3 regions of the Nocardioides imazamoxiresistens genome follow, and region 1 is predicted to be linked to each of the others. Evidence: riboswitches for the same ligand, from Rfam matches in the RefSeq annotation. Region 1 holds a riboswitch; each other region holds the start of a gene.

Region 1 (9,287 bases):
GTGCGGGCGCCGGTGTCGGCCCAGACCAGCAGCACGGCGCCGGCCACCGCGGTCGTCGGCAGCAGCGCCCGGTGGCCGGGCCCCACGACCATCCGGGCCACGTGCGGCACCACGAGCCCGACGAAGCCGATCGCGCCGACGTGGGCGACGAGCACCGAGACGACGAGCGCGGAGCCCGCCAGCAGCAGCCAGCGCAGGCGGGTCACGTCGACGCCGAGGCTGCGCGCGCCCGTCTCGCCGAACGCGAAGGCGTCGAGGCTGCCGGCGCAGGCCAGCACCACCACGACCGTGACGAGCGCCGTGCCCACGAGCACGGCGACGTCGTCGGTGCGCACCCGCGCGATCGAGCCGAGCGTCCAGCGCATCACGCGGTCGGCCGAGTGCGAGTCGCCGTGCACCATCACCAGGAACGAGGTGTAGGCGGCGGCCGCCTGGCCCACCGCGACGCCCGCGAGGACGGTGCGGGTCGGGTCGAGCGTGCCGCCGCGCCCGACGGCGAGGAGCAGCACCAGCACCAGCGCGCCCAGGGCCCCGAGGAACGACGCGAGCGCCAGCGCGGCGGAGCCGACGAGCCCGCCGACGCCGATCCCGAGCACGATGACCGAGACGGCGCCGACGGCCGCGCCGCCGGAGATGCCGAGCAGGTAGGGGTCCGCGAGGTCGTTGCGCGTCAGCGACTGCAACACCGCGCCGACGAGCGCCAGCACGGTGCCGCAGGCCGCGGCCGCCAGCACCCGCGGCATCCGCAGCTGCCACACGATCTGGTCCTCGGCGAGCGTGACGCCGTGCTCGCCCAGACCGAGGCGCCGCGCGACGACGGCCACGACGCGGTCGGCCGGGACGTCCACGGAGCCGCGGCCCAGGGCGTACGTCATCGTCGCGGCGAGCACGAGCAGGCCGACGACGAGGACGGGCGCCGCCGCAGGTCGTCGCAACCCGGTCAGCCCTGCGCGCCGAGGGCCTCGAGGCCCTCGGCCAGGGTCGCGGCGCCCTCGGCGAGGCGTACGCCCGGGGTCGAGGCCGAGTAGGGCACCGTGACGTACGCGCCCTCGCGCACGGCACGCAGCTCGCTCAGCACCGGGTCGGCCTCGAGGAACGCGATCTTCTCCTCGGCCGACGACCACGAGGCGTCGGCGAGCGCGATCACGTCGGGGTCGGCGGCGACGACGTCCTCCCACGGCACCTCGGACCAGTTGCCCTCGACGTCGGCGAAGACGTTCTCGGCGCCGGTCGCCTCGACGACCAGCTGCGGGCCACCGTCGCCGGCGCCGGCCAGGGCGGCGTCCTCGCCGGAGTCGAACCAGAACACCCGGGTGCCCGCGCCGACCGCGGCGGCCTCGAGGTCCGTCAGCGTCTGCTCCTGGGTGGCGCGCAGCTCGGCGGCGCGCTCTGGCACGCCGAAGACGTCGCCGACGGCCTCCACCTCCGACCAGACCGAGTCCCAGCTGGTGGCGGCCACGTCGGAGGCGTCGGGGCAGCCGAACGGCGAGAGGTAGGACGCGACGCCGCCCTCGGCGAGCTCGTCCTGCGAGCCGGCCACCTCGTCGCCGAACGCGGAGACGTAGGAGGCGTAGACGAAGTCGGGCGAGGCGCCGAGCAGCTCCTCCCGGCTCGGGTAGGTCGCTGCGAGCACGGGCACCTCGTCGTACGCCGCGGCGTGGGCGTCCGCGACCTGGTCGTCGAGGTAGGCCGTGCCGGCCATCCGGTCCTCGAGCCCGAGGGCCAGGAGGACCTCGGTGGCGCCCTGGTTGAGGGTGACGGCGGCCTCGGGCGGTGCCTCGAGGGTGGTGGTGAAGCCGCAGGCGGTGACCTCGACGGGGAACAGGTCGGGGTCGCCCGCGGCGGCGCGGTCCTCGGCGGCGGGGGCGCCCGCGCAACCGGCGAGCAGGACCCCGCAGGCGAGCGCGGCGGTCAGGGGCAGGGCGGGACGCAGGGTGGGGCGAGCACGGGTGGACATGGCCATCCTTCGTGTCGTGGCTCGGTCGCGGAGCCATGCGGACGTGTGACGCGACCGTCCGTGGCGGACGAGCGCGGCCAGCAGGTCTTCGGACTCGGGATCGACCGGACGGAGCGCCTTCCCAGGAGCTGCGCTCCCAGTGGCTGCACGTGTGCGTGCCCCGCCCGTCACCCTCACCGCTGCGCGTCAGTCCCGGATTCGCACCGGGTTCCCTGGCTCGTGGTGAGCACGACTGGCAGGGGGAACCTAGCAGTAACCTCGCCCGCCGTGAACGCCCTTCGAGATGCGGACCCCGACCACCACGCGTACCCCGCCGAGGTGCGGGCCGCCGTCTACCGCGTCATCGGCGAGCGGCGCGACATGCGCCGCTTCGTGCCCGGAGCCACCGTCGACGAGGACGTGCTGGCCCGGCTGCTCGCCGCCGCCCACGCCGGGCCCAGCGTCGGGCTGATGCAGCCGTGGCGCTTCGTGCGGGTGGTCTCCCCCGCCCTGCGCGAGCAGGTGCACGCCCTGGTCGACGCGGAGCGTCACGCGACCGCGGCCGCCCTCGACGAGCGCGCCGCGGAGTTCCTGCGGCTCAAGGTGGAGGGCATCCGCGAGTGCGCCGAGCTGCTGGTCGTGGCGCTGCGCGAGGGCCGCGAGCCGCACGTGTTCGGCCGCCGCACGATGCCCCACATGGACCTGGCCTCCGTGGCCTGCGCGATCCAGAACCTCTGGCTCGCCGCGCGGGCCGAGGGCCTCGGCATGGGCTGGGTCTCGCTGTTCGTGCCCGACGACCTCGCGGCGCTGCTCGGCATGCCCGCGGGGGCCGAGCCGGTGGCCGTGCTGTGCCTCGGCCCGGTGCCGGCCTTCCCCGACCGCCCGAGCCTGGAGATCGACGGCTGGACCCGTGCGCGCCCACTCGCGGACTTCGTCACCGAGGACGGTTGGTAGGGTCCGTGCGCCAGTCGACCCCCGAGGGGTCAGGGAACCCGGTGCGACTCCGGGACTGACGCGCAGCGGTGAGGGCGACGGGTCGGGGCACGTCCGCGTGCCGCCACTGGGAGCCCGCTCCCGGGAAGGTCCCCGGCCCGGACGACCCCGAGTCCGAAGACCTGCTGGCACCCGGTGGCAGCCGCCACCTGGTCGAGCAGGGGCCCCGCGCACGGGCCCCCGGACCGAGCGAGGACGCATGACCCGCACGCGCACCGACCTGTGCCCCGGCGTGAGCCGGCCCTGGCCCGCCGAGGACGGCGGGCTGGTGCGCCTGCGGCTGGTCGGCGGCGCCGTGAGCGTCGGGGAGGTACGCGCGCTGCTGGGCGTCGCGGCGGCCCACGGCGACGGCGACCTGCACCTGACGCGCCGCGCCAACCTGCAGCTGCGCGCCCTGCCGCTGACCGGGACCGGGGCGCTGCGCCAGGACGTGGCGGGCGCGATCGCGCACACCGGCCTGCTGCCCTCCCCCAGCCACGAGCTGGTCCGCAACGTGCTCGTCTCGCCGCTGACCGGGATCACCGGCGGGCGCCTCGACCTGCGTCCCACCGCCCGCGAGCTGGACCGGGCGTTGTGCGCCGACCCGGCGTTGGCCGGCCTGTCCGCCCGCTTCCTGATGGTGCTCGACGACGGGCGCGGCGACGTCCTCGACCGGTCCGCCGACGTGGCGCTGACCGTGCTCGACGACGCGACCGTGCAGCTGCGCCGGGGCGACGGGCACTGGCAGCCGCCGGTGCCGGTCGCCGAGGCCGTGCCCGCGCTGCTCGAGGTGGCCCGCGCGTTCGTCGTCGCCCGCGGCGACGGCCCCGAGGCGCCCTGGCACGTCGACGAGCTCACCACCCCGCTGGACCTGCCGACCGCGCCACGCGACCCGCGGGTGCCCGCGGCGGCCGAGCCCCCGGCGTACGGCCTCGTGCGCGGCGAGAGCCCCGACGCCCCCGACCTGCGCCACGTCCCCGTGCCCGACGGGGTGCTCGGCGCGGCGCTGGCCACCGAGCTGCTCGACGGCCTGGCCGACGAGGCGCCGCTCGTCGTGACGCCGTGGCGCTCGCTGCTCGTGCCGGTCGTCCCCGCGGCGGCCACCGGCGGGCTGCAGGCGCCGACGCGGCGCTACGCCTACGAGGGCGACGGGCAGGCCATCTACGTCGACTCGTTCGCGATGATCCGCGCCGAGTCCGACCTGCGCCACGTGCCCGCGGACGCCGAGAAGGTCGTCGTGCGGATGGTGCACGGCACCGGGCAGACCGACCTCGCGCCGCAGGTCGTCGTCTCGCCCGACCTGGTCGGGGCGGCCCGCGCCGCGCTGCGGGCCGGCGCGCCGATCATCACCGACGCCCACATGGTCGCCTCGGGCGTCACCCGCACCCGGCTGCCCGCCGACAACGAGGTGCTGTGCGCGCTGCGCGACCCCCGCGTCGCCGACCTCGCCCGCGCCTGGGGCACCACCCGCTCGGCGGCCGCGCTCTCGCTGCTGGCCGACCGGGTCGCCGGCGCGGTGGTCGCGATCGGCAACGCGCCGACCGCGCTGTTCCACCTGCTCGAGCTGCTCGCCGACGGCTGCCCGCCGCCCGCCGCGATCGTGGGCTGCCCGGTCGGGTTCGTCGGGGCGGCGGAGTCCAAGGAGGCGCTGGCGGAGTACGCCGAGGCGCACGGCGTCCCGTACCTCACCGTCCACGGCCGCCGCGGCGGCTCGGCGATGACGGCATCGGCGCTCAACGCGATCGCGCAGGAGGCGGAGTGAGCACGCAGCCCGAGCCGGCCGAGCCCACCGAGCCCACCGCGGGCCGGTTCTACGGCGTCGGCGTCGGCCCCGGCGACCCCGAGCTGATCACCCGCAAGGGCGCCCGGCTGATCGCGGCGGCCGACGTGGTGGCGTACCACGCCGGGCGCGGCAAGACGTCCAACGCGCGCCGGATCGCGGCCGACCTGATCCCCGCCGGGGCCGTCGAGGAGGAGCTGGTCTACCCCGTCACGACGGGCACCACCGACCACCCGGGCGGCTACGCGGGCGCGATGGCGGACTTCTACCTCGCGTCGGCGCAGCGGCTGGCCGCGCACCTGGAGGCCGGGCGCGACGTCGTGCTGCTCTCCGAGGGCGACCCGATGTTCTACGGGTCGTACATGTACATGCACGACGCCCTCGCCGAGCGGTTCACCACCGAGGTCGTGCCCGGCGTGCCGGCCTTCGCGGCCGCGACGGCGACCATCGCGGCGCCGCTGGTGCGCCAGACCGACGTGCTGACGATCCTGCCCGGCACCCTGCCGGAGACCGAGCTCGCGCGACGCCTCGCCGACACCGACGGCGCGATCATCATGAAGCTCGGGCGTCGGTTCCCGGCGGTACGCCGCGCGCTGGCCGCCGCGGGCCGCCTCGAGCACGCCGTCTACGTCGAGCGGGCCTCGATGAGCTCCGAGCGGCACCTGCGCGTCGTCGACGTGGACGCGGACTCGGTGCCGTACTTCTCGCTGATCGTCGTCGCCGGCGACTCGCTGCAGGGACTCGGGCGGCGAGAGGCCGCCGGGGCGCCGGCTGCACCTGCCTCCTCGGCGGCCTCCGCGGCGGTGGTCGACGCGCCCGCCGAGGTCGTCGTCGTGGGGCTGGGGCCCGGGCCGGAGGCGTGGCTGACGCCGGAGGCGAGCGCCGAGCTCGCGGCGGTCGACCACGTGGTGGGGTATGCCCCGTACGTCAAGCGGGTGCCGCACCGCGAGGGCCTGACGCGGCACGCGAGCGGCAACACGGTCGAGGTGGACCGGGGCCGGCTGGCGCTCGACCTGGCGCGCCGCGGCGAGCGGGTCGCCGTGGTCTCCGGCGGCGACGCCGGCGTGTTCGGGATGGCGACCGCGGTCTTCGAGGCGCAGGTCGCCGCGGCGGCCGACGACGTGGCGTACGCCGACGTGCCCGTGCGCGTCGTGCCGGGCGTCTCGGCCGTGCAGGCCGTGGCCGCGCGCGCCGGCGCCCCGATCGGCGGCGACTTCGCCGTGATGTCGCTGAGCGACCGGCTCAAGCCGTGGGAGGTCGTCGAACGACGGCTGCGGGCGGTGGCCGACGGCGACCTCGTGCTCGCGCTCTACAACCCCCGTTCGGCCAGCCGGCCCGACCAGCTGGGCGACGCGCTCGAGGTCCTGCTGGAGGTGCGCTCCCCCGCGACCGTGGTGGTCGTCGGCCGCGACGTCGGGCGGGCGGAGGAGTCGCTCGTCGTGACCACCCTGGGGGCGCTCGACCCGACGACGGTGGACATGAAGTGCCTGCTCGTCGTCGGCGCCTCGTCGACCCGCGTCGACCACGGACGGGTCTGGACGCCGCGCAGCGTGGGGTGAGATCCGGCCCGTGCCGGCCGGGTCGGATTGGTGGGTGCGGCCGGGCGAGGGCGCCCCGGACCCGCCGCCAGCCGGACCCTGTGCCGTTTCGCTCGACCTCTGCCCCGTTCACACAGGGTCTAGGTCGAGCGTTACCCGGTGAACCGGGTAATCCAGAGGCCCGGACACACCGACGCCCGCCCGGCCGAGGGGGCCGGGCGGGCGTGGGGCGTACGCCGGGGGCGTCAGGCGACGTCGACCTCGGTGGTGACGTCGATGTTGCCCTTCGTGGCGTGGGTGTAGGGGCAGATCGTGTGGCCGACCTCGACCGCGCGCTCCGCGTCGGCCTGCGAGACGCCGCCGCCGAACTCGACGATCAGCTTGACGGCCAGGCCGAAGCCGACGTCCTCGCGGGGGCCGATGCCGACCTCGGCGGTCACGGCCACGTCCTGCAGCTCGATGCCGTGCTGCTTCGCGCCGGCCTTGAGCGCGCCGAGGAAGCAGGCCGCGTAGCCCGCGGCGAAGAGCTTCTCCGGGTCGACGCCGCCGCCGGCACCACCGAGCTCCTTCGGCGGGATCAGGTCGACCTCGAGCGAGCCGTCGGAGGTGCGGGCGTGGCCCTGGCGGCCCTCGCCGGTCGCGGTGGCGGACGCCGTGTACTTGATCTCGGTGGGCATCGCGATCTCCTTCCGGGAGATGTAGAGTGACTAGTACGTCTACATCAGAGTGGCAGGTCCCGACGACCAACACAAGCCCGGTATCCAGGAAGGCGGAGCACCATGACGGCGACCACGACGCGCACGAGCCCGGTGCGCTCCCGCATCCTGACGGCCGCGCGGCGCCGCTTCTACGTCGACGGCATCCGCGCGGTCAGCGCCGACCGGCTGATCGCGGACGCCGAGGTCTCGAAGATGACCTTCTACCGCCACTTCCGCTCCAAGGACGACCTCGTCGTGGCCTACCTCGGCGAGTTCGTCACCGAGGAGCGCGCGGCGATGGCCGAGTCGCGCGCCGCCCACGCGGGCGACCCCGCCGCGGTGCTGCGCGCCTACGCCGAGCGGATCGGCACGCTGAGCTGCGTCGAGGGGTTCCGCGGCTGCGCCTTCCTCAACGCCGCGGCGGAGTACGCCGACCCCACCCACCCCGTGCGCGGCGTCGTGCAGACCCACCGCGCCTGGCTGCGCGGCGAGCTGGCCGACCTGCTGATCGAGCTCGGTGTGAGCGCCGGTCGGGCGGAGCGGGCCGCGGACGAGCTGCAGATGCTGCGCGACGGCGCGATGGTCGCCGGCACCCTCGACGGCCGACCGACCGAGGCCGCGGCCTCGCTGGTCGCGGCGGGCGAGGCGGTCGTGCGGGCCGCCCTCAGGCCCGGCGCTTGAGCGAGCGGTCGCGCTCGGAGTCGTAGAGGTACGACTCCCCCGCGCCCGCCGCGGACGGCCCGGCCAGGGCGCGACCCACGAGGATGACGGCGGCCTGGCGCAGCCCGGCCGCCTCGACCGCGTCCGCGACGTCGCCGAGCGTGCCGCGCAGCACGAGCTCCTCGGGCTGCGAGGCGCGGTGCACGACCGCGACCGGGCAGTCGGCGCCGTACGCCTGCGCCAGCGAGGCCGCCAGCTCCCGCGTGCGGGTGATCGCCAGGTGCAGCACCAGGGTGGCCCCGGTCGCCGCGAACGCCTCGAGCGACTCCCCGCCCGGCATCGCGGTCGAGCGCGCCTGGGTGCGGGTCAGCACGACGGACTGGGCGACGAGCGGCACCGTGAGCTCGCGGCCCACGACGGCGGCAGCGGCGGCGTACGCCGGCACCCCCGGCGTGACGTCCCACGTCACCCCCGCCGCGTCGAGGCGCCGGGTCTGCTCGAAGAGCGCGGAGTACAGCGACGGGTCGCCGGAGGTCAGCCGCACGACCTCGGCGCGGGCCCGGGAGGAGTCGACGAGCTCGGCCGTGATGGCGTCGAGGTCGAGGTCCTGCGTGTCGACGCGGCGGGCGTCGGCGCGGCAGTGGCCCAGCACCTCGGCGTCGAGGTACGTGCCCGGGTAGAGCACCACGTCGGCGGCGGCGAGCATCCGCGCCGCGCGCAGGGTGATGAGGTCGGCCGCGCCGGGGCCGGCCCCGACGAAGTGCACGGTCACGGGGTCTCCTCGGAGGACGTCGCGGGTCGGGTCCAGCTCCACTGGGTCACGGCGCGGGCGGGGGTGAACCCGCGGAAGCCGCCGATCGGCGTGGCCGTCTCGACGGAGAGCCGCACGAGCTCTCCCCCGTGCTCGGCGTGGCAGGCGGCCAGCAGCGCCTCGGTCTCGATCGTGACGCCGTGCACGACGAGCCGACCGCCCGGGACGAGCGCGGCCCGGCAGGCGTCGAGGACGCCGTCGCGGGTCGCGCCACCGCCGACGAACACCGCGTCGGGGCGCTCGAGGTCGCCGAGGGCGGCGAGGGCGGCGGGCGCGGCGCCGGTGACGACCCGCAGGTCCGGTACGCCCAGTCGCCCGGCGTTGCGGCGCACCCGGGCCGCGCGGGTGGCGTCGACCTCGACCGCCACCGTGCGGCAGGCGGGATGGGCGCGCATCCACTCGATGCCGACGCTGCCGGCGCCGGCGCCGACGTCCCACAGCAGCGCGCCGGGCGCGGGGGCCAGGCGGGCGAGGGCGGCGGCACGCACGTCGCGCTTGGTCAGCTGGCCGTCGTGCTCGAACGCGTCGTCGGGCAGGCCGGCGGCCCAGGACACCACCACCGGGGCGTCCGCGCGGGCATCGAGCGCCACGACGTTGAGCCGTGGGAACGCCGGCGGCTCGTCCGCCCAGGCGGCGGCGGTGCCCTCGACGCGGGACTCGTCGGCGGCGCCGAGGTCGCCGAGCACGGTCAGCGTGCTGGCGCCCCAGCCGCTCATGGCGAGCAGGGCGGCGAGGTCGGCGGGGGTGGTGGCGTCGGAGGAGAGCACGAGCACCCGGCGCCCGGGCGCGAGCTCGCGCAGCACGCGGCGCACGTCGCGGGCCACGGCGCTGACGACGACGAGCGACTCGGTCGGCCACCCCATCCGGGCGCCGGCCAGGGCGACCGAGGAGA
Region 2 (9,287 bases), on a different contig from region 1:
GTGCGCGGCGAGCAGCTGGACCCGCCGTACCTTCGACCCGGTCGCCGGGGGTGACGCAAAGGACGAGAGCGGGGGGCCGCTCCCGCCGCGGGATGCGGCGAGAGCGGCCCGGTGCTCCGGGCTGAGGAAGCCGATGCAGGACATCCGTCGCTCCTCAGCCCTGCCGGGCGTTGACCTCGTAGGAGGTGTTGATGGACTCGAAGAAGTTGACCAGCTGCAACGTGTCGTTGGCGGTGGCCATCCACTTCGCCGGGTTCGCGACGCCGTAGTGGGTCCCGAAGCCGAGCTCGTCGAGACGTCGGTCGGCGAGGTAGCGGACGTAGGTGTTGATGTAGTCCGCGTTGAGCCCGAGGATCCCGTTCGGGAGCAGGTCGCGGTTGTAGGCCTCCTCCATCTCGACCGCGTCCAGCACCATCTGCTTGATCTCGGCCGCGAACTCCTCCGTCGCGATCTCCGGGTTCTCCTCGAGCACGGTCAGGATCAGGTTGATGCCGAACTTCAGGTGCAGCGACTCGTCGCGCACGATCCAGTCGATCAGCGACCCGAAGTTCCGCAGCAGGTTCCGCTGCCGGAAGCTCAGGGCCACCATGAACCCGGAGTAGAACCAGATCCCCTCGAGGATGACGTTGTACGCGACGAGGTTGCGCACGAAGTCCTGCTTGCCCTCGACGGTGGAGATGTCGAGGGTCTGTTCGGTCATGCGCTTGATGAACCTGACCTCGAACTCCTCCTTGGCCGCCATCGAGGGGACGGTGACGTGCGAGGCGTACGCGGCCTCGCGGTCGATCGGGAAGGTCTCGAGGACGTACTCGAAGCTCATGCAGTGGTTGGCCTCCTCCCACATCTGCTTGGCGAGGTAGAGGTGACACTCGGCGGCGTTGACGTAGGGGTAGACGCCGAAGGCCAGCGCCTTGTTGACCAGCAGCTCGCTGGGGTTGAAGTAGCTCATCAGGAAGGTGAGCGCCCGTCGCTCGTCGTCGCTCATCCGCTCGAAGTCGGCGAGGTCCTCGCCGAGCTGCACCTCGTTGGGGAACCAGGTGTTCGCGACGGCCTGGTCGTACAGCTCCATGGCCCAGGGGTAGGTGACCGGCTTGAGCAGCAGACCTTCCTCGATGCCGGTGCCGAGGATGCCGCGGCGGCCCCGTGCGGCGCTCACTGGCACGACTCGCACTGCAGTCGCTCCTGCGGGTCGACCGGACAGGCCGCGTCGTCCACCACCTCGAGCTCCTGGACGTCGGCGGGCACGACCGGCGGCGCCGGCGCGGCGGGGACGGTCGAGGCGGTGACGGCTCCGAAGCCCCGGCGAGCGCCGGTGGTGGCGGGGGTGCGGGCCTCCGCCTTGTTGACCTTGACGGTGCTCTGCTCGGCGGTGTGGCGCGGCATCATGTGCAGGTAGTAGGTCGTCTTGACACCCATCCGCCAGGCCAGCGAGTACAGGTCGGCCATCGTCGCGACGCTGCGGTCAGCGAGGTAGATGTTGCGGCTGATCGCCTGGTCGATCCACTTCTGCGCCCGCGCGGCCACCTCGAGGTAGGCGCGACCGGGCAGCTGGAACGAGGTCTGGTAGATCTCGACCAGCTCGGCGGGCACGAGCCCCTCCCGCTCGGCCGCGACGGCGGAAAGGTCGCCCTGGTGGCGCAGGAGGTCCTCGCGCAGCGTCTCCCACAGACCGGCGGCGCGCAGGTCCTCGACCAGGTTGCGGTTGACCTCGAGGAACTTGCCGGAGCTCGTGGCGCGGCTGAAGATCTGGCTGAACTGCGGGTCGAGGCCCGGCGTGGTGCCGGCGACGAGGCCGATGGATGCGGTCGGTGCGATCGCCAGGAGCGTCGAGTTGCGGATCCCGCCGGCGACCTTGGCGCGCAGCGAGTCCCAGTCCAGGCGGCTGGTGCGGTCGACCTCGACCCGCACGCCCCGGTCGCGCTCGAGCAGGTCGAGGGAGTCGATCGGCACGAGGCCCTGGCTCCAGCGCGAACCCTCGAAGTGGGTGTACGCACCCCGCTCGCGCGCGAGGTCGGCCGAGGCGTCGATCGCGTGCCAGGACACGAACTCCATCAGCTGGTCGATGAGCTCGTACGCAGCGGGGGAGGCGTAGCTGTGCCCGAAGCGCTCCACGACGTCGGTGAAGCCCATGACGCCCAGGCCGAGAGCACGGTTGAGCTCGTTGGAGCGCTCCGACTCCGGCACCGAGCTGATCGTGATGTCGATGAGGTTGTCGAGCTGACGCACGGCCAGGCGCACCGACTCGGCCAGCCGCTCCCAGTCCACGCGCGCCGCCTGACGGCGACCGTCGACGTGCCGGGCCAGGTTGATCGAGGCCAGGTTGCACACGGACACGTTGTCCCGGTCCTGGGGCAGGCAGATCTCCGTGCAGAGGTTGGAGAGGTGGATCGTGCCGGTGTTCTGGTTGAGGGCACGGGTGTTGATGGTGTCCTTCCAGGTCAGCCACGGGTGCGAGGTCGACTGCAGCGAGGTCAGGATGGACTTGAACTGCTCGCGGGCACCGACCTTCCTGTGGCGCAGCTCGCCGGCCTCGGCCAGGGCGGCGTACTCGGCGTAACGCCGCGAGAACGCGCTGCCGGTGAGCTCGGAGAGGTCGGGCACGTCGGCGGGATCGAACAGGTACCACGGCAGGTCGGCGTCCACGCGCTTCATGAAGTCGTCGCTGATCCACACCGCGGTGTTGGCGGTCCGCGTGCGGCGGTACGGGTCCCCGGAGTTCTGCCGCAGGTCGAGGAACGCCGGGAAGTCGAGGTGCCAGTTCTCCATGTAGAAGCACAGCGCGCCGAACTTCTTGCCGCCGCGGCTGACCGCCCGCAGCGTCGAGTCGATCGTGTGCATGAAGGGGATCGGGCCGGTCGACGTGGTGTTGTTGGACCGGATGTGGGATCCCTCGGCGCGGAGCTTGGTGACCGACAGCCCGATCCCGCCGGTGCCCTTGGTGAGCCACATGACGTCGCGCACCGACTTGGCGATGTGCTCGATCTCGTCCTCCATCTGCATCACGAAGCAGTTGGAGAGCTGGCTGTAGGAGGTGCCCGCGTTCACCAGCGTCGAGCCGGCCGCGAGGTACTCGAGGCGCGACATCTTGTCGTAGAAGCGGATCGCCGCGGCGGTCGGATCGTCCTCGTTCAACGACAGGCCCATGGCCACCCGCATCCAGAAGAACTGGGGCATCTCCAGCGGACGTCCGTCGGGCGCCACGATCATGTAGCGGGTGCGCATCGTCTGCACCCCGACGTAGCGCAGCAGGTCGTCGCGATCCGGGTCGAGCGCCGCGCCGAGGCGTTCGAGGTCGAACAGCCGGCCGAGTCGTGCGTCGAGCAGGTCCAGCTCCACGCCGCGGACCACGAAGGCCACGAACGCCTCGCCGCCGAACGCGCGCACCTCGTCGCGGGTCACGCCCTCGCCGAAGATCGCCTTGTAGAGGCTCTTGACGAGCAGTCGCGAGGCGATCGTGTCGTAGGCCGGGTCGTCCTTCACGTTCTGCAGCGCGACCTGCACGACCGCCTCGTCCAGCTGCTCGCTGGTGATGCCGTCGAAGAGCGTGATCTCGAGCTCCGAGCGCAGCTGGGTCGCGCGGGCGACCTCGTGGTCGAGACCCGCTGCGGCCTCCTCGATGGAGCGCGCGATCTCGTACCCGTCGTAGGCGGCGCGGGTGCCGTCCCTCTTGACCACCGTGATCTCGGTGGACCTGCCGGTGCTCTCGTCGTGATGTGTTGCCATGTGGCGTCTCCCACCCTCGTGTACGGACGTCGGGGAGCGTCCGCGAGAGGGGAGGCACGGGAGGTCGGAACCGTCGGCAGGCAGGGCGGCCAGATGCCACCCGACCTGCCGGTCTCGATCCTCCGACCCTCCCTCGGGGTCGCGGACCCTCGCCCCTCGGGGGCGAGGCACTGGCAGGTCTTCGGACTCGTGGGCGTCGCGCTCGGCCTACTGTCCGTCGCTTCCCAGGCCCGTCGGGCCCAGTGCTGTGTGACGGAGGTCGTTCCCACTCACCGCTGCGGGGCAGTTCCGGTCTCCCACCGGATTCCCTCTTGCGACGACCCGCCTGGAGGACGGGTCGAACCAGCTGCAAGCGGCACCATATACGGTGAATGACGCCGATGTAAGTCCCACATCTTGTGGTTCACGCCAAGTGGGAGCGGGTCCTCCGTCGACGGCAACGGGAGCGACTGTCGCCGGTCGTCGCGAACCGCTAGCATGCTCGCGCCAGTCAAGCCCGAGAGGGCCAGGGAATCCGGTGTGAGTCCGGAGCTGACGCGCAGCGGTGTGGGTGACGGCGGGGCACGAGGCCACTGGAGTGATCCGGGAAGGCGTCCCGTTCGGTGGAACCCGAGTCCGAAGACCTGCTGGTTCCGTGGCCGTCCGTGTCGCGCGATCATCGTCGGGCCCCGCGATCCGGGTCTGCGGTCGAGAAGGTCGTTCATGACTCGTTCCCTGTCCCCACGCGCCCTCCTGGCGCCGTCACCGGCTCGCCGGCAGACGACCCAGTGCCTGCGCGTCCTCGCCGTCACGTTCCTCGTCGCCGGCGGCCTCGCCGGCTGCAGCTCGGACACCGGCGGCTCCGACGCCGGCGATGCGGAGCCGTACGAGGCCCCCGTCGTCGTCGTGAACTGCGACCGCGAGGTCCGTGTCGAGGCGCCCGTCGAGCGCGCGGTCGCCGTCAACCAACCCGCCGTCGAGCTGCTCCTGGCCCTCGGGCTCGGTGACCGCATCGCGTCGTACGCGATGAGCGACGACGACGTCCTCCCGGAGCTCGAGGAGGAGCGAGAGGGCGTCGAGGCCTTCGACACCGAGTTCCCGTCGTTCGAGACGGTCCTCGACGTCGAGCCCGATCTCGTCTACACCACGTTCGACTACACCTTCACCGACGAGGGTATCGCCGGTCGGGACCGCTTCGAGGAGCTCGGCGTGCCGACGTACCAGTCGCCGAGCGAGTGCAGTGGTCAGGAGGCCGAGCAGACCCGCGCGCTGACCCTCGAGGACCAGTGGGCCGAGATCGAGGAGGTCGCGACCCTCTTCGGCGTCCGGGAGCGGGGAGACGAGCTGGTCTCCGAGCTGAGCGCCCGTGCCGAGGAGGCGACCGTGGACCTGGGCGCGGAGAACGTGACCATGGCCTGGTGGTACGCCGCCACTCCAGCGCCCTACATGGCCGGCTGCTGCGGGGCGCCCGGCCTGATGACGCGGGCCGTGGGTGCGACGAACGCCTTCGAGGACGCCGAGCAGTACTGGCCCGAGATCGGTTGGGAGAGCGTCCTCGAGCGCGACCCCACCGTGCTGGTGCTGGCCGACCTGGGCCGTGGGGGTGACGGCGACAGCGCGGCGGAGAAGATCGAGTTCCTCGAGTCGGACCCCGTCGCGAGTCGGCTGACGGCGGTGCAGGAGCAGCGTTACATCGTTCTGGACGGCACCACCATGGACCCCTCAATCCGCAACGTGACGGGCATCGAGCAGCTGGCGCAGGGCCTGCGCGACCTGGGCCTGGTCGAGTGAACCCGGCCGAGCTGCACGACCGCTCGGACCTGCGCGGGCTCCTGCGGCGCTGGGACGATCAACAGGCCGCCTACATCGCCGCTCGGGAGCAGCGCTTCGCGGCGATGCTCGACGCCCTCGCCCTGCAGGTGGAGGCCTCGACCGGCTCCGGGTTCCGCGTGGTCGACCTCGCCTGCGGCCCGGGCTCGTTGACCGTCCGGGTGCTCGATCGTTTCCCGCGAGCACGCGTGGTGGGCATCGATCTCGACCCGGCGCTCCTGGCCGTGGCCCACGCCGGCACGGCGACGTACGGAGACCGGGTCGCTCTGCTCGACGCCGATGTCGCCGACGACGCATGGGTCGAGGCGGCCTCCGCTCGTCTCGGGGGTCGTCCGCACGCGGTCGTCTCGACCACTGCTCTGCACTGGCTCTCACCGGACGAGCTGGTGCGGGCCTACGGCACGGCGCACACGGCACTGCCGACCGGCGGTCTCCTGCTCGACGGGGACCACCTCCGCTACGACTCCCGCACGCCGCACCTCCGACGATGGGCGGCGTTGCACGACGAGCGCACCCAGGCGGCGGCCTTCGAAGAAGGCGCCGAGGCGTGGGACGCATGGTGGGCGGCGCTCGAGCAGCTTCCGGGCATGAAGGACCTGGTGGAGGAGCGACACCGGCGCTTCGCGGGCCGCGCTCCGTCGGCCTCGACGGCGGTCGACTTCCGGCTCGCGACGCTCGCCCAGGCGGGTTTCGAGGAGTCCGGCACGTTGTGGCAGCTGTTCGACGACTTCGTCGTCTACGGCGTCGCCTGAGCGCAGGGGTCGACGTGCCGCAGCCAGGAGCAGGGATCGGGTCGGGGCGCCGGCCCGGTCCCGGGCGCGCGGTCACCGCGCGCGAGCTCCTGTTCTGGTCGGCGGGCCCGGCGCTGCTGCTGGTCTCGGTGGCCGTGGCCATCACGATCGGGCCCGCCGATCTGGCCGTCGGCGAGGTGGTCGCCGTCGTTCGTGACCGGCTGGGCGGAGCCGACGCGGGACTGTCGCGGATCCGTGAGGGCATCGTGTGGGAGCTGCGACTGCCACGCAGCCTGCTCGCCGCCGCCTGCGGCGCCGGTCTCGGGGTGTCCGGGGTCGTGCTGCAGTCGCTGCTGCGCAACGCCCTCGCGGATCCCTACGTGCTGGGCATCTCGTCGGGAGCCTCCACGGGCGCCGTGCTCGTCGTCGTCCTCGGTCTCGGCGCCGGCTCGGTGGGGTTGTCCGGAGGCGCGTTCGTCGGTGCCGTCGTCGCGTTCGGTCTCGTGGCGATGCTCGGCTACGCCGCCGGGGGTTCGCCAGACCGCCTGATCCTGGCCGGTGTGGCAGGGACGCAGCTGTTTGCGGCCCTGACCTCCTTCGTCGTCCTCACCTCGGCTGATCCGGAGAAGACCAGGGGCGTGCTGTTCTGGTTGCTCGGCTCCCTCGGCGGCGCTCGATGGGACGACGTCGTCTTCGTCGGAGCTGTCGTGAGCCTCGCAACGGCACTGTGCTGGGCGGGGGCGCGCGTGATGGACGCCTTCACCTTCGGGGAGGAAGCGGCGGCTTCGCTGGGGGTGGCGGTCGTCCGCTCGCGGCTCGCTCTGCTCCTGCTGACGGCCGCCATGACCGCGGCCGTGGTCGCCGCGGCGGGAGCCATCGGGTTCGTGGGGCTCGTCCTGCCCCACGCAGCCCGCGCCGTCGTCGGCCCGGGCCATCGACGGCTGCTCCCGGCGACCGCGCTGGCGGGTGCGGTCCTGCTGGTGTGGGTGGACGCCCTCGCCCGCGTCGTGATCGCGCCGCAGGAGCTCCCCGTCGGTGTCGTCACGGCGCTCGTCGGCGTCCCTGCCTTCGCAGTGATCCTGTGGCGCAGGAGGCGTCGGTGAGCCTGAACGCCCACGGGGTCTCCTGGCACGCGGGTGCGGGTCCCGTGGTCGACGGCGTCACCCTCGACGTCGAACCGGGACAGACCCTGGGGCTGCTCGGACCGAACGGATCGGGCAAGTCCTCGCTCCTGCGTCTGCTGGCCGGCGTCCGGCGCACCAGCTCCGGCGTCGTGCGCCTCGACGAGCGACCGTTGTCGGCATGGCCGTCGCGCACCCTCGCCCGGCGTCTGGCCACCATGGGCCAGCACGCCCAGACCGACGTGGACGTCACGGTCGCCGATGTCGTGGCGCTGGGCCGGGTACCGCATCAGGGTGCATGGCGCCCGACGAGCGCCGCCGACCGTGCGGCCGTCGACGCCGCCTGCGCGGCTGCCGGCATCGGGCACCTGCGCGGACGGACCTGGCGCACGCTGTCCGGCGGTGAGCAGCAACGGACCCAGCTGGCGCGAGCCCTCGCCCAGGAGCCGACGGAGCTCCTCCTCGACGAGCCCACGAACCACCTCGACATCAGCCACCAGCTCGAGCTGCTCGCCCTGGTCCGTGCTCTGCCGGTGACCACGGTCGTCGCACTGCACGACCTCAACCTGGCGGCCCAGTTCTGCGACAGCGTCGCCGTGCTCGTCGAAGGACGGCTCCGTGCGCACGGTCCGACGACGAGCGTGCTGACCGAGGCGCTGATCGCCGAGGTCTACGACGTGCGCTCCGTCGTGGGTCACGATCCGGCCACCGGTCGGCCGTGGGTGCGGTTCCTGCCGCCCGGCTGATGCCGGCCGCGGCCAGGCGGGCGTGGACGCAGCATCGCCCGTCGCCGATGGCATCGTGCGTGGGTCGGACCCCCGGGTGCGGACGGGCTGGCCTGTAGGCCGGGTTCTGTCCTCGGGCCCGTCGCCGGGCACCGATGTGCGGCCATCCATCTAGGGCCGCCGTTGCCGACGACCTCGTGCAGTCCACCCGCGTGCTCGGGCGGGCAGCCCTCGAACGCACGCGCGTCCGTGTCTCGCGACACGGACTTCTCGACCTTGCTCCAGGTGGGGTTTACCGAGCCGTTCCGGTCGCCCGGAACGCTGGTGGTCTCTTGCACCACCGTTTCACCCTTGCCGCCCGGCCGGAGCCGGGAGGCGGTCTGTTCTCTGTGGCACTGTCCCGCGGGTCACCCCGGGTGGGCGTTACCCACCACCTCGCCCTGTGGAGCCCGGACCTTCCTCGACCCCTCCCCGGCACGCCGTGGAGGAGGCCGCGGCCGCCCGGCCAGCCCATCCGCAGGGGTCAGGATAGGGGAATGGGGGCCGGTCGGCGCACGTTGCACCCGACGGAGCGAGAGGAGCCCCCGTGATGGACGAGCAGGACCGCCGGATCGACCTCGGGACGGAGCTGGAGCTGCAGGCTCCCGCCCTGGTCTTCCCGAGCCAGGCGCAGGACCCGTCGGGTGCGCACCGGGCGGCCTACGACCTGCTGGCCCGCCGCGCGCCGAGGGAGGCGCTGGAGCTGGTCGAGCCCGCGCTGGAGCTGGACCCGGGCAACTACGGCCTGCGCAGCCTGCGGGCGTGGGCCTACCTCCTGCGCGCCCAGCTGCAGCGCGCCGAGGCGCAGCTGCGCGAGCTCGTCGAGGAGAACCCCAGCGACGACTGGGCGCGCCACGCGCTGGCGCGCAGCCTCGAGCGGCAGTCGAAGTTCGCCGACGCGCTGCCGCACGCCCGGCTGGCCGCCGCGATGACGGCCGACCCCGAGCACGAGTCGACGGTGCTGCGCGTCGAGCGGCGCCTGGCGGAGTCCACGGGCCACCTGGGCGACCTCGTCTGAGGCCCGCGGGCTAGCGTCCTCGCGTGCACGTCAAGATCTGCGGCCTCGACACCCCCGAGCACGCCCGCGTCGCCGTGGACGCCGGCGCCGACGCGGTCGGCGTCGTCGTCTGCGAGCGCAG
Region 3 (9,287 bases), on a different contig from region 1:
TGCTCCTCGACCACGCCGGCGTCGACGCCGTCGAGGTCCGCGAGCACCGGGGCGAGCGCGTCGACGACGTCGAGGACGCGGGCGGGGTCGGTCCAGAAGTGGGAGTCGGGGGTGCCGGCCGCGTCGCCCTCGGCGTACTCGAGGACCTCGATCACGTCGCCCGCCACGAAGGTCGGCACGTCCTCGTCGGCCGCGGCGTCGAGGTGCTGCTGCAGCCCCTCCTCCAGACCGAGGCCGTTCGAGACCACCAGGTCGGCCGAGCGCAGCCGGGCCGCCTCCTGCGCCGAGATCTCGAACGAGTGCGGGTCGGCGTCCGGCTTCATCAGCGTCATCACCTCGACCTCGTCGCCGACCAGGTTCTCGACGACGTCGCCCAGGATGTTGGTCGAGACGACGACGAGGGGGCCGTCGTCGGAGCCGCCGACCGCGCAGGCGCTCAGCGAGCCGGCGGCGACGAGCGCCGCGGCAGCGAGGGTGGTGGCTCGGGTGATGGCTCGGGTAGTGGCAGGGCGGCGCACGTCAGCGTCCCGTCTCGGCGGTGAACGCCGGCTCGTCGAAGGTCTCGAAGGTGCGGGCGACGCGGGCGCCGTCGGCGAAGTCGATCTCGAACAGGCGCCGCTCGACGGGCCCGCTCAGGTACGCCCGCTGCTGGTCCGCCAGCAGCGCCGGCGCGCGGCCCCCGGCGACCGACGTGGCGACCAGCGGGTCGGTCTCGGCGAGCACCGCACCGTCCTCGCCGTCCATCACGAGCACGCGCCCGTCCGCGGTGAGCGCGAGCAGGTGCTGCTCGGCGTCGTCGACGGCCGTCACCGACACCAGCGGCTCGGGGGCGGGCAGCAGCGTCCACGAGCGCTCGCGGGTGTCGAGCAGCCAGATGCCCTCCTCCCCGGCCAGGGCCGCGACGGTGGGGCGGCCCTCGCGGTTGTCGAGGTCGCTCGCCGCGGGCGCGGTGGTGCCGTCGGGGTACGGGACCCGCTCGACGACCAGCTCCTCGTCCTGCACGTGGGCCAGGAGCGCGCCGTCGGCGCAGCCGAGGACCGCGCCGACGCGGGTGGTGATCGTGCCGGCCGGGTCCACGCACGCCTCGGTGAGGCCGGTCGGCTCGCCGTCGGAGGTGTACGCATCCACCTCGCCGTCACCGGTCGTGACCAGCGCGAAGGACCCGACGGGCACGACCAGCCCGGCGTGCGCGCCGACGTCGAGGCGGAACCGCTCGTCGATCTCGCCCTTCGACAGCTGCTCGGTGTCGAGGAGCACCGCCTCGCCGGATTCCGGGAAGAACAGGCCGGTGCCGCCGGTCGTGGAGAGGTTCGTGGTCGCGACCGTGGCCGTGCCGCCGCCCTCGACGGCGCCCAGCAGCTGCGGGTCGGCGCGGTAGTAGTGGAAGTGGTCCACGTGGTCCCAGGTCCACCGGCCGCTGTCGACGATCTCGACACCGGCGTCGGTCTGCGCGAAGAGGTAGCGCCCGTCGGTGGTCATCGCGGTCGGCGCGCCGATCTCGCCGAGGTCGGTGACGCTCTCGTCGAGCAGGTCGAGGTGGCTGACCGCGCCCGACGGCGCGATGGTGGTCAGCCCGAGCTGCGGCTCGGAGACCTCGGCGGCGCCGGCGACGGCGCCGTGGCCGTCGCCGCCCGTGTCCGAGGCGTCCGAGGCGGCGGCGTCCTGCGCCTCCTCGGGCTCGGAGGAGCAGGCGGCCAGCGTGAGGGCGAGGACGCTGACGACGGCCAGGCTGGGGATGCGGGAGCGCACGGAGGTCCTTTCGGTGCGGTCGGGGGCGGGCGGAAGAGGGGCGGGGAGAAGGACGGCTCAGGCCGGCGAGCCGGCCCGCTCGGCGGTGGCGGCGACCGGCTCGGGCGTCGTCGCGCTCGGCGGCACCACGCCCCGGTGCTCGTGGGGTCGGCGCCACGAGCGGATGCCGTCGAGGGCCGAGCGCAGGAGCCACGAGACGCACGCGATGGCGATGGCCGAGCCCGCCACGGACGCGCCGGCGGCGGTCGCCGCGTGCCACGAGACGAGCAGCCCGACGAGGACGGCCAGCACGCCCAGCGCCGCGGCGAGGGCCATCCGCGTGGGGATCCGCGCGGTCCAGTGCTGGGCCGCGACGGCCGGCGCGAGCAGCAGACCGACGACCAGCAGCGAGCCGACGGCCTGGTAGGAGGCGACGACGGCGAGCGTGACGAGGCCGACCAGGGCCGCCTGGGCCACGCGGGGCGCCAGGCCCAGCACGGACGCGATCCGCGGGTCGACGGCCAGCGCGACGAGCGAGCGGTGGGCCAGCGCGGCGACGAGCAGCCCGAGGGCGGCGGCGCCGGCGAGGAGCACGAGGTCGAGCGGCGCGATCGCCAGGATGTCGCCGAAGAGGATGGCGGTCGCGTCGGTGGCGAAGCTGCCGGAGTGCGACACGATGATGACGCCGAGGGCGAGCATCGCGACGAACAGCAGGCCGATGCTGGTGTCGTAGGACAGCCGGCCGCGCCGCTGCAGGACGCCGATGCCCAGGCTCATCGCGACGGCGCTGACCGCCCCGCCCAGCATCGCCGGCCAGCCGAGGACGGTGGCGAGCGCGACGCCCGGGAGCATCCCGTGCGCCAGCGCCTCCCCCAGGAAGGCCATGCCGCGCACGACCACCCAGGTGCCGACGACGCCGCACAGGACGGCGACGAGGCTGCCGCCGAGCAGGGCGCGCTGGAGCAGCTCGAGCGAGAACGGCTCGAGGAGCGCGTCGTGGAGGAAGGTCACGGCGGAGGACGCTAGACGGAAATGGGAATGATTATCAAACTGAGTTACGGTGCTCCGGTGATCGACGCCCCCGCCGCCTCCCCCCGCACACCCGACGTCGCGCCGACCGTCGCGCGACTGCGCGACGTGCACGTCGTCTTCGGCCTCCGCCCGGCCCTGTGCGGCGTCGACGTCGACGTCCGGGCGGGCGAGGTGCTGGCGGTCGCCGGGCCCAACGGCGCGGGCAAGTCGACGCTCCTCGAGGTGCTGGCGGGCACCCGCGTACCGACCGGTGGCACCCGTTCCACCGGCGCCGCGACCGCCTTCGTGCCCCAGCGGGCCGCCGTGCCCGACAGCCTGCCGATCACGGTGCGCGACGTCGTGACCCTCGGCGCCTGGGGCCGCCTCGGGCCCTGGCGTCGCCTCGACGCGACGGCCCGCGCGGCCGTGGAGGAGGCGCTGGGCCGGATGGGGGTCGCGGACCTCGCCCGCAAGCCGTACGCCTCCCTGTCCGGCGGTCAGCGGCAGCGGGCCCTGCTGGCCCAGGGCCTCGCGCGCGGCGCGGACCTGCTGCTGCTGGACGAACCGACGACGGGGCTCGACCGGGCCAGCGGTGACGCCATACGGGTCGCCGTGCGCGACGAGGCCGGGCGCGGGGTCGCGGTGGTCTGCGTGTCGCACGACCCGGTCGTGCTCGCGGAGGCCGACCGCGTGCTGCACCTCGAGGACGGCCGGGTGGCCACGCGCTAGGGTGGCGCCGCTGGTTCGCCCCGGCACCCGGTCGGCGGCGAGGCAAGAGGGAACCCGGTGCGAGACCGGGACTGCCCCGCAGCGGTGAGCGGGAACGACCGCCGTCATGAAGCACTGGGACCACAGGCCCTGGGAAGCGACGGCCAGTAGGGACACGCCGGCCCCCGAGCCGGTGCGTACGCCCGCGAGTCCGAAGACCTGCCAGCACCCCGCGCAGCGCCGTGCTCGCGGGTGGTCGGATGCCTCGAGGGCGGGCTCCACGACACGTCGGACCAGCGGTACGCGCGCGTGCGCCGTGGCGGTCCGGGTGCGCGTTCCTCCTCGTGGCGACGGCCTTCACCAGCTGTCCGAGGAAGAGACTCTGATGACGCACCGCACCCCCCGCCGCTCCCCCCGCCCCACCGCGGCCGGCGCCCTGGCGCTCGTGGCCGTGGCCGCCCTGACCGCCTGCTCCCCCGGCGGCTCCGGCTCCACCGACGCATCCGACGAGGCGCGGCTGCGCTTCGCGTACGCGTTCACACCGACCACCGCGCTGTCGCCGTACTCCGACGACGCCACCACCGCCTATGCCGCCGGCGCCACCGAGACCCTCGTCCGGCTCGACCCGGCCGGCCTGCCGGAGCCGTCGCTGGCGACCCGCTGGGAGCAGGTCGACCCGACCACCTGGCGCTTCGAGCTGCGCGACGACGTCGTCTTCCACGACGGCACGCCGATGACCGTCGAGACCGTCGTGGCCGCGCTCGACGCGGCCGCCGCGGCCGAGCCCGCTCCCCGCGCGCTGGCGGGCGGCACGATCGACGCCCGGGCCGACGGCGACGGCGCCGTGCTCGTCGCGACCGCGGAGCCCGACCCGGTCCTGGTGCAGCGCCTGACCTCGCCCGAGCTCGTGGTGCTCGCGCCCGACGCGTACGCCGACCCGGCCCGGCCGACGCCGGTGGGCACCGGGACCGGGCCGTACGAGATCACCGACACCGACCTGTCCACGAGCATGACGCTCGAGGCGAACCCGGACTACTGGGCGGGCACGCCCGCGCTCGACGGTGTCGACGTCACCTTCGTCGGCGACGCGGGCGCACGGCTGCAGTCGTTCCGCTCCGGGCAGGTCGACCTCGCGCAGGCGCTGCCCGCCGCGCAGCTCGACCAGATCGACGACGACCAGCTGCTGGCGGTGCCGCTGCCACGCACCGTCAGCCTGCACCTCACGCAGACCTCCCCCGTGCTCGCCGACCCGGGCCAGCGCGAGCTGGTGCGCGCGGCCGTGGCCGAGCTCGACCTCGCGGGCACCATCTACGCCGGGCGTGCCGAGCCGGCCGGCGGGCTGTTCAACGCCGCGGTCTCCGCGTGGGCGCAGGACCGGGACGAGCCCGCGTACCCCGACGCCGCCGCGGTGGCGGAGGCCGGGCCGCTGCGGCTGGCCACGTTCACCGACCGACCGGAGCTGCCCGAGATGGCCACCGCGATCGCCGACGCCCTGCGCGCCACCGGCTTCGAGGTCGAGGTCGTCGCCCGGCCCTACGACGAGATGGAGGCCGACTACCTCGACGGCGCCTACGACCTCGTCGTCATGAGCCGCTCGTACGGCCAGGACACGGCCGACCCGGTCGGCTACCTGCAGGCCGACTTCTCCTGCGGGGGCACCTACAACCTCAGCCGCTCCTGCGACCCCGACCTCGACGCCGAGCTCGCGGCGGCCCAGACCCTCGCCGACCCCGACGAGCGCGCGGCCGCCGCCGTCGCGGTCGAGCAGCAGGTGCTCGCCGACGTCTGGGCGGTGCCGCTCGTGCACGACGCCACCCAGTTCGGCTTCGAGGGCGTCACCGACCTCGCGGCCGACCCGTTCGAGCGCGCCGTCGTCACGCACACCACGAGCGTGCAGCGCTGAGGACGCAGGCGCTGGCGCGCTGGAGCGACGTCCGGCTCGCCACCCCCGACGGCACCCGCCTGCTCGGCCCGCTCGACCTGGAGGTCGCTCCGGGCGAGCGGGTCGCTCTGGTGGGTCCGTCCGGGGCCGGCAAGAGCCTCACCGCCCGGCTCGCCTGCCTCCCGGCGCCGGCCGGGCTGCGGCTCAGCGGCACCGTCACGGTGGCCGGGCGCTCGGGCCTGCTCGCCCAGGAGTCCGCGACCGCGCTCGACCCCAACGTGCGGGTCGGGCGCCAGCTCGCGCTGGCCGCACGACGCTCCCACCGCGGTCGCACCGCCGTCCGCGCCGCCGTGGCCGAGGTCCTCGACGAGCTCGGTCTGGACGCCGCCACGGCCGACCGGCACCCGACCCTGCTCTCGGGCGGCCAGCGCCAGCGCGCGGCCCTGGCGCTGGCGCTGCTCGCCGGCCCGGACCTCCTCGTCGCCGACGAGCCGACCTCGGCCCTCGACCCCGTCACGGCCGCGACCGTGGTCGACGCCGTGCGTCGCGCGCTCGAGCGCCGGGGGGCCGGGCTGCTGCTGGTGACGCACGACCCCGACGTGGCCGCCGGCCTGTGCGACCGCGTCGTGCACCTGCACGACGGTCTCGTGGTCCCCGCGCCCGCTTCTCCGGCCGCGCCGGACCGGGTCGGCCGGGCCGGCCGGGTCGGCCGGGCCGGCCGGGTCGGCCGGGCCGGCCGGGTCGGCCGGGTCGGCGCGGCGACCGCGAGCGCCGGGGTCGACGGGCTGCTGCGCTGGGACGGCGTGACCCGCACCTGGCCCCGGCCGGGACGCGCGCCCGCCGGCGTCAGCGACGTCACCGTCGCGGTGCGGCCCGGCGAGCACACGGTCGTGCTGGGCGCCTCCGGGGCGGGCAAGTCGACGCTCGTGCGCCTGGCCGAGGGCCGCGAGCAGCCCGTCGCGGGACGGGTCGTGGTCGGCGGCCGCGACCTCGCGGCCCGCGCGCGCGGGCGCCGCGTCTCCCCACCCCTCCTGCAGTCGGTGCCCCAGGACGCGGGCGGCTCGCTGACGCCGTGGCGCACCGTCGGGCAGCTCCTCGACGAGGCCCGCCGGCTCGCGCCCGACGCCCCCACGACCGCCGAGCTGAACGATGTCGCCCACCTGGACCCGGCCTGGTCCGACCGGCTCCCCGGCACGCTCTCCGGCGGGCAGCGCCAGCGCGTGGCGATCGCCCGGGCGCTGGCCGCCGACCCCCGCGTCCTCCTCGGCGACGAGATGCTGAGCGCCCTCGACGTGCCGCTGCGCGCCGCGCTGGCCGCGGGGCTGCGGGCGTACGCCGACGACCGCGGCACCACGCTCGTGCTGACCACCCACGACCTGCGCACGGCGCGCCACGTGGCCCGACGCGTCGTGGTGCTCGCGAACGGCGTGGTCGTCGACGACGGGCCGGCCGCCGTGCTGCTGGACCCCGCGGCCGACAGGGCGGCCGACCCCGGTCCCTCGCCCGATCTCGCCGCAATGCTGGCCGCGTCGGCCCGGGTCGCCGGGGTCGCCGGGGTCGCGCCGTGAGCGCCCTGGCCCGGGTGGCGGCGACCGTGCTCGGCCTCGTGCTGGTGGTGGCCGCGCTCCCCTGGCTCCGTGGCGAGGACCCCGCCGAGACGGTGCTGCGGGTGCGCTTCCGGGCCCGCGGCCGCGACCCCGAGGCCGTGGCCGCGCTGCAGGAGCAGCTGGACCTCGCACCCGACCCGGTCACCGGTGCGCTGCGGTGGCTCGGGGCGGCGCTGCGCGGCGACCTCGGCGAGAGCTGGGTGAGCGGGCGGCCCGTCCTCGACCTGGTCGCCCCGGCCGTCGCCGCCTCCGCCACGCTGGCCGCCGCGGCGCTGCTGGTGGCCCTGGTCCTGTGCGCGCTGGCCCTGGCGCTGCCGGTGCGGCGCGCGGCCCGCACGGGCGAGCCGGTACGCCCCGCGCTCGGCATCGCCGCGGTCGGCGTGGCGGCGCTGCCGGAGGTGATCGTGGGCAGCCTCCTCGTCGTCGGCGTCGCGGTGCACCTGCGGCTGCTGCCGCCCACCGGGTGGGACGGCTGGAGCAGCGTCGTGCTGCCCGCCCTGGCCCTCGGGGTCCCGGCGGCGGGACTGCTGACCCGGCTGCTCGCCGGGGTCGTCGACCAGACCCTGACCGAGCAGTGGGTGACGACGTGGCGGGCGAACGGCGTCGCGCCCCGCTCGATCGGCGCGGCGCTCGCACGTCGGGCCGTCGCCCGCGGGGCCGGGCAGGTCACCGTGGTGTGGATCGGGATGCTCGGCACGGCCGTGGCCGTCGAGAAGGTCTTCACCGTGCCCGGGGTCGGCACCACCGCCGTGCGGGCGGCCCTCACCCAGGACGTGCCCGTGCTGCAGGCCTGCCTGCTCGCGGTCGTCGGGCTGGGCCTGGTCGGGGCCGGGGTGGCGGTCCTCCTGCACCGGCTGCTGCTGGGCGGGGCCCGCGACCGGGACGACCTGGCCGCCACGACGACCGGGGGTCGGGGCGCACCGCGAGTGCTGCTGGCGGCCGCCGGGACGCTGGCCCTCGTGGTGGTCTCGGGCCTGCCGCGCGACGGGCGTACCTCCGACCTCTCCGCGCGCCTGGCCTCCCCCGGCCCCGCCCACCCGCTGGGCGCCGACGCCGTCGGCCACGACCTGTGGGGCCGCGTCGCCGACGCGACCGTGCTGACCGTCGGCCTCGCCCTGGTCGTCAGCGTCGCCGCGTTCGTCGTCGCGCTCGGCGCCGGCCTCGTGTGCCGCCGCCTGCGGGTCGGCGCGCTCGACGTGCTCGTGACGGTCCCGAGCACGGTGGTCGGGCTGGTCGTCGCCGCCGTGATCGGCCCGGGCCTGACGGGCGCCTGCGTGGCCGCGGCCGCGGTGGCCTGGCTGCCGCTCGCGGTGCACGTCCGCGCGCTCGTCGTGGAGGGCCGCGGGTCGGGCCACGTCGGCGCCGCCACCCGCCTCGGTCTCGCCCGGCTCCGCGTCGCCCGGGTGCACTTCCTGCCGGGGGTCCTCGGCCCGCTCGCGCTCCACGCGCTGGCCCGGCTGCCCCTCAACGCCGTGGCGATCGCGGGCCTCAGCTTCATCGGCCTCGGCGCGGACCCGGACGCCGCCGAGCTGGGCGCGATGCTCGCCGAGGGGCTGCGCTACCTGGAGACCGCGCCGTGGACCGTGCTCGTGCCGGGCGGCGCACTGCTGCTGCTCGGCGTCGCCTCGGGCGCCGCGCGGCCGCGCGGGCCCCTCCGACCGGAGGGGTGAGTCCGCGGCCCGCCATGAGATGGTTGTTGCATGTTGTTCGCAAGAAGGGCCGGGACGCGCCCGTGACCGCCCTTCACGCCGTCGTCGACACCGCCGCCCCCGCCGGTCCCGACCCGCTCGGCGTCGCCTCGCAGCGTCGCCGCGCGTTCGTGTGGACCACCGGCCTGGCGCTCGTGCTGCTGGTGACGCTCGTCGTCGGCGTCGGTGCCGGCCCCGTCGCCGTCTCGCCGGCCGACTCCGCGCGGATCCTGCTGCACCACCTCACCGGGCTCCCCGCCGAGGTCACCTGGGAGCGTCGTCACGACGCGATCATCTGGGAGATCCGCGCGCCGCGCGTGCTGCTCGGCGCCGCCGTCGGCGCCGGGCTCGCGATGGCCGGCGTCGTGCTGCAGGCGATGGTGCGCAACATCCTGGCCGACCCCTACGTGCTCGGCATCAACTCGGGGGCGAGCTGCGGCGCGGCGGGCGCGATCCTGTTCGGCCTCGGCGCCGGCTTCGGCGAGTACGCCCTGCAGGGCAGCGCCTTCGTCGGCGCGCTCCTGGCCTCCCTGCTGGTCTTCCTGGTCGCCCGCAGCTCCGGGCGGATCACCTCCGTGCGGCTGCTGATGGCCGGGGTGGCGATCGGGTACGCCCTCTCCGCCGCCACGAGCTTCCTCATCTTCGCCTCCGACTCGGCCGAGG

The links. Region 1 has a riboswitch for cobalamin ahead of RDV89_RS20250 (precorrin-8X methylmutase). Riboswitches for the same ligand answer to the same signal wherever they lie in the genome.
Region 2: linked by a shared signal. The riboswitch ahead of RDV89_RS17835 (ribonucleoside-diphosphate reductase subunit alpha) and the one ahead of RDV89_RS20250 (precorrin-8X methylmutase) in region 1 are both predicted to bind cobalamin.
Region 3: linked by a shared signal. The riboswitch ahead of RDV89_RS17975 (ABC transporter substrate-binding protein) and the one ahead of RDV89_RS20250 (precorrin-8X methylmutase) in region 1 are both predicted to bind cobalamin.

What each region holds. Positions count from the first base shown of each region.
Region 1 is NZ_JAVYII010000006.1:125,032-134,318, reverse strand. Features, by position in the region: gene RDV89_RS14405 (FecCD family ABC transporter permease) at 1-875, opposite strand, end outside; gene RDV89_RS14400 (ABC transporter substrate-binding protein) at 941-1,957, opposite strand; cobalamin riboswitch at 2,020-2,209, opposite strand; gene bluB (5,6-dimethylbenzimidazole synthase) at 2,225-2,890, shown strand; cobalamin riboswitch at 2,885-3,073, shown strand; gene RDV89_RS20250 (precorrin-8X methylmutase) at 3,129-4,670, shown strand; gene RDV89_RS14385 (precorrin-2 C(20)-methyltransferase) at 4,667-6,247, shown strand; gene RDV89_RS14380 (organic hydroperoxide resistance protein) at 6,472-6,903, opposite strand; gene RDV89_RS14375 (TetR/AcrR family transcriptional regulator) at 7,006-7,605, shown strand; gene RDV89_RS14370 (cobalt-precorrin-4/precorrin-4 C(11)-methyltransferase) at 7,589-8,356, opposite strand; gene cbiE (precorrin-6y C5,15-methyltransferase (decarboxylating) subunit CbiE) at 8,353-9,287, opposite strand, start outside.
Region 2 is NZ_JAVYII010000009.1:60,424-69,710, reverse strand. Features, by position in the region: gene RDV89_RS17845 (variant leucine-rich repeat-containing protein) at 1-144, opposite strand, end outside; gene RDV89_RS17840 (ribonucleotide-diphosphate reductase subunit beta) at 155-1,129, opposite strand; gene RDV89_RS17835 (ribonucleoside-diphosphate reductase subunit alpha) at 1,153-3,723, opposite strand; cobalamin riboswitch at 3,879-4,085, opposite strand; cobalamin riboswitch at 4,197-4,368, shown strand; gene RDV89_RS17830 (ABC transporter substrate-binding protein) at 4,426-5,493, shown strand; gene RDV89_RS17825 (class I SAM-dependent methyltransferase) at 5,490-6,284, shown strand; gene RDV89_RS17820 (FecCD family ABC transporter permease) at 6,299-7,366, shown strand; gene RDV89_RS17815 (ABC transporter ATP-binding protein) at 7,363-8,130, shown strand; RNA gene rnpB (RNase P RNA component class A) at 8,210-8,622, opposite strand; gene RDV89_RS17805 (tetratricopeptide repeat protein) at 8,699-9,166, shown strand; gene RDV89_RS17800 (phosphoribosylanthranilate isomerase) at 9,190-9,287, shown strand, end outside.
Region 3 is NZ_JAVYII010000009.1:92,368-101,654, forward strand. Features, by position in the region: gene aztC (zinc ABC transporter substrate-binding protein AztC) at 1-518, opposite strand, end outside; gene RDV89_RS17960 (ABC transporter) at 520-1,749, opposite strand; gene aztB (zinc ABC transporter permease AztB) at 1,807-2,739, opposite strand; gene aztA (zinc ABC transporter ATP-binding protein AztA) at 2,797-3,468, shown strand; cobalamin riboswitch at 3,478-3,674, shown strand; gene RDV89_RS17975 (ABC transporter substrate-binding protein) at 3,833-5,350, shown strand; gene RDV89_RS17980 (ABC transporter ATP-binding protein) at 5,428-6,897, shown strand; gene RDV89_RS17985 (ABC transporter permease subunit) at 6,894-8,606, shown strand; gene RDV89_RS17990 (FecCD family ABC transporter permease) at 8,669-9,287, shown strand, end outside.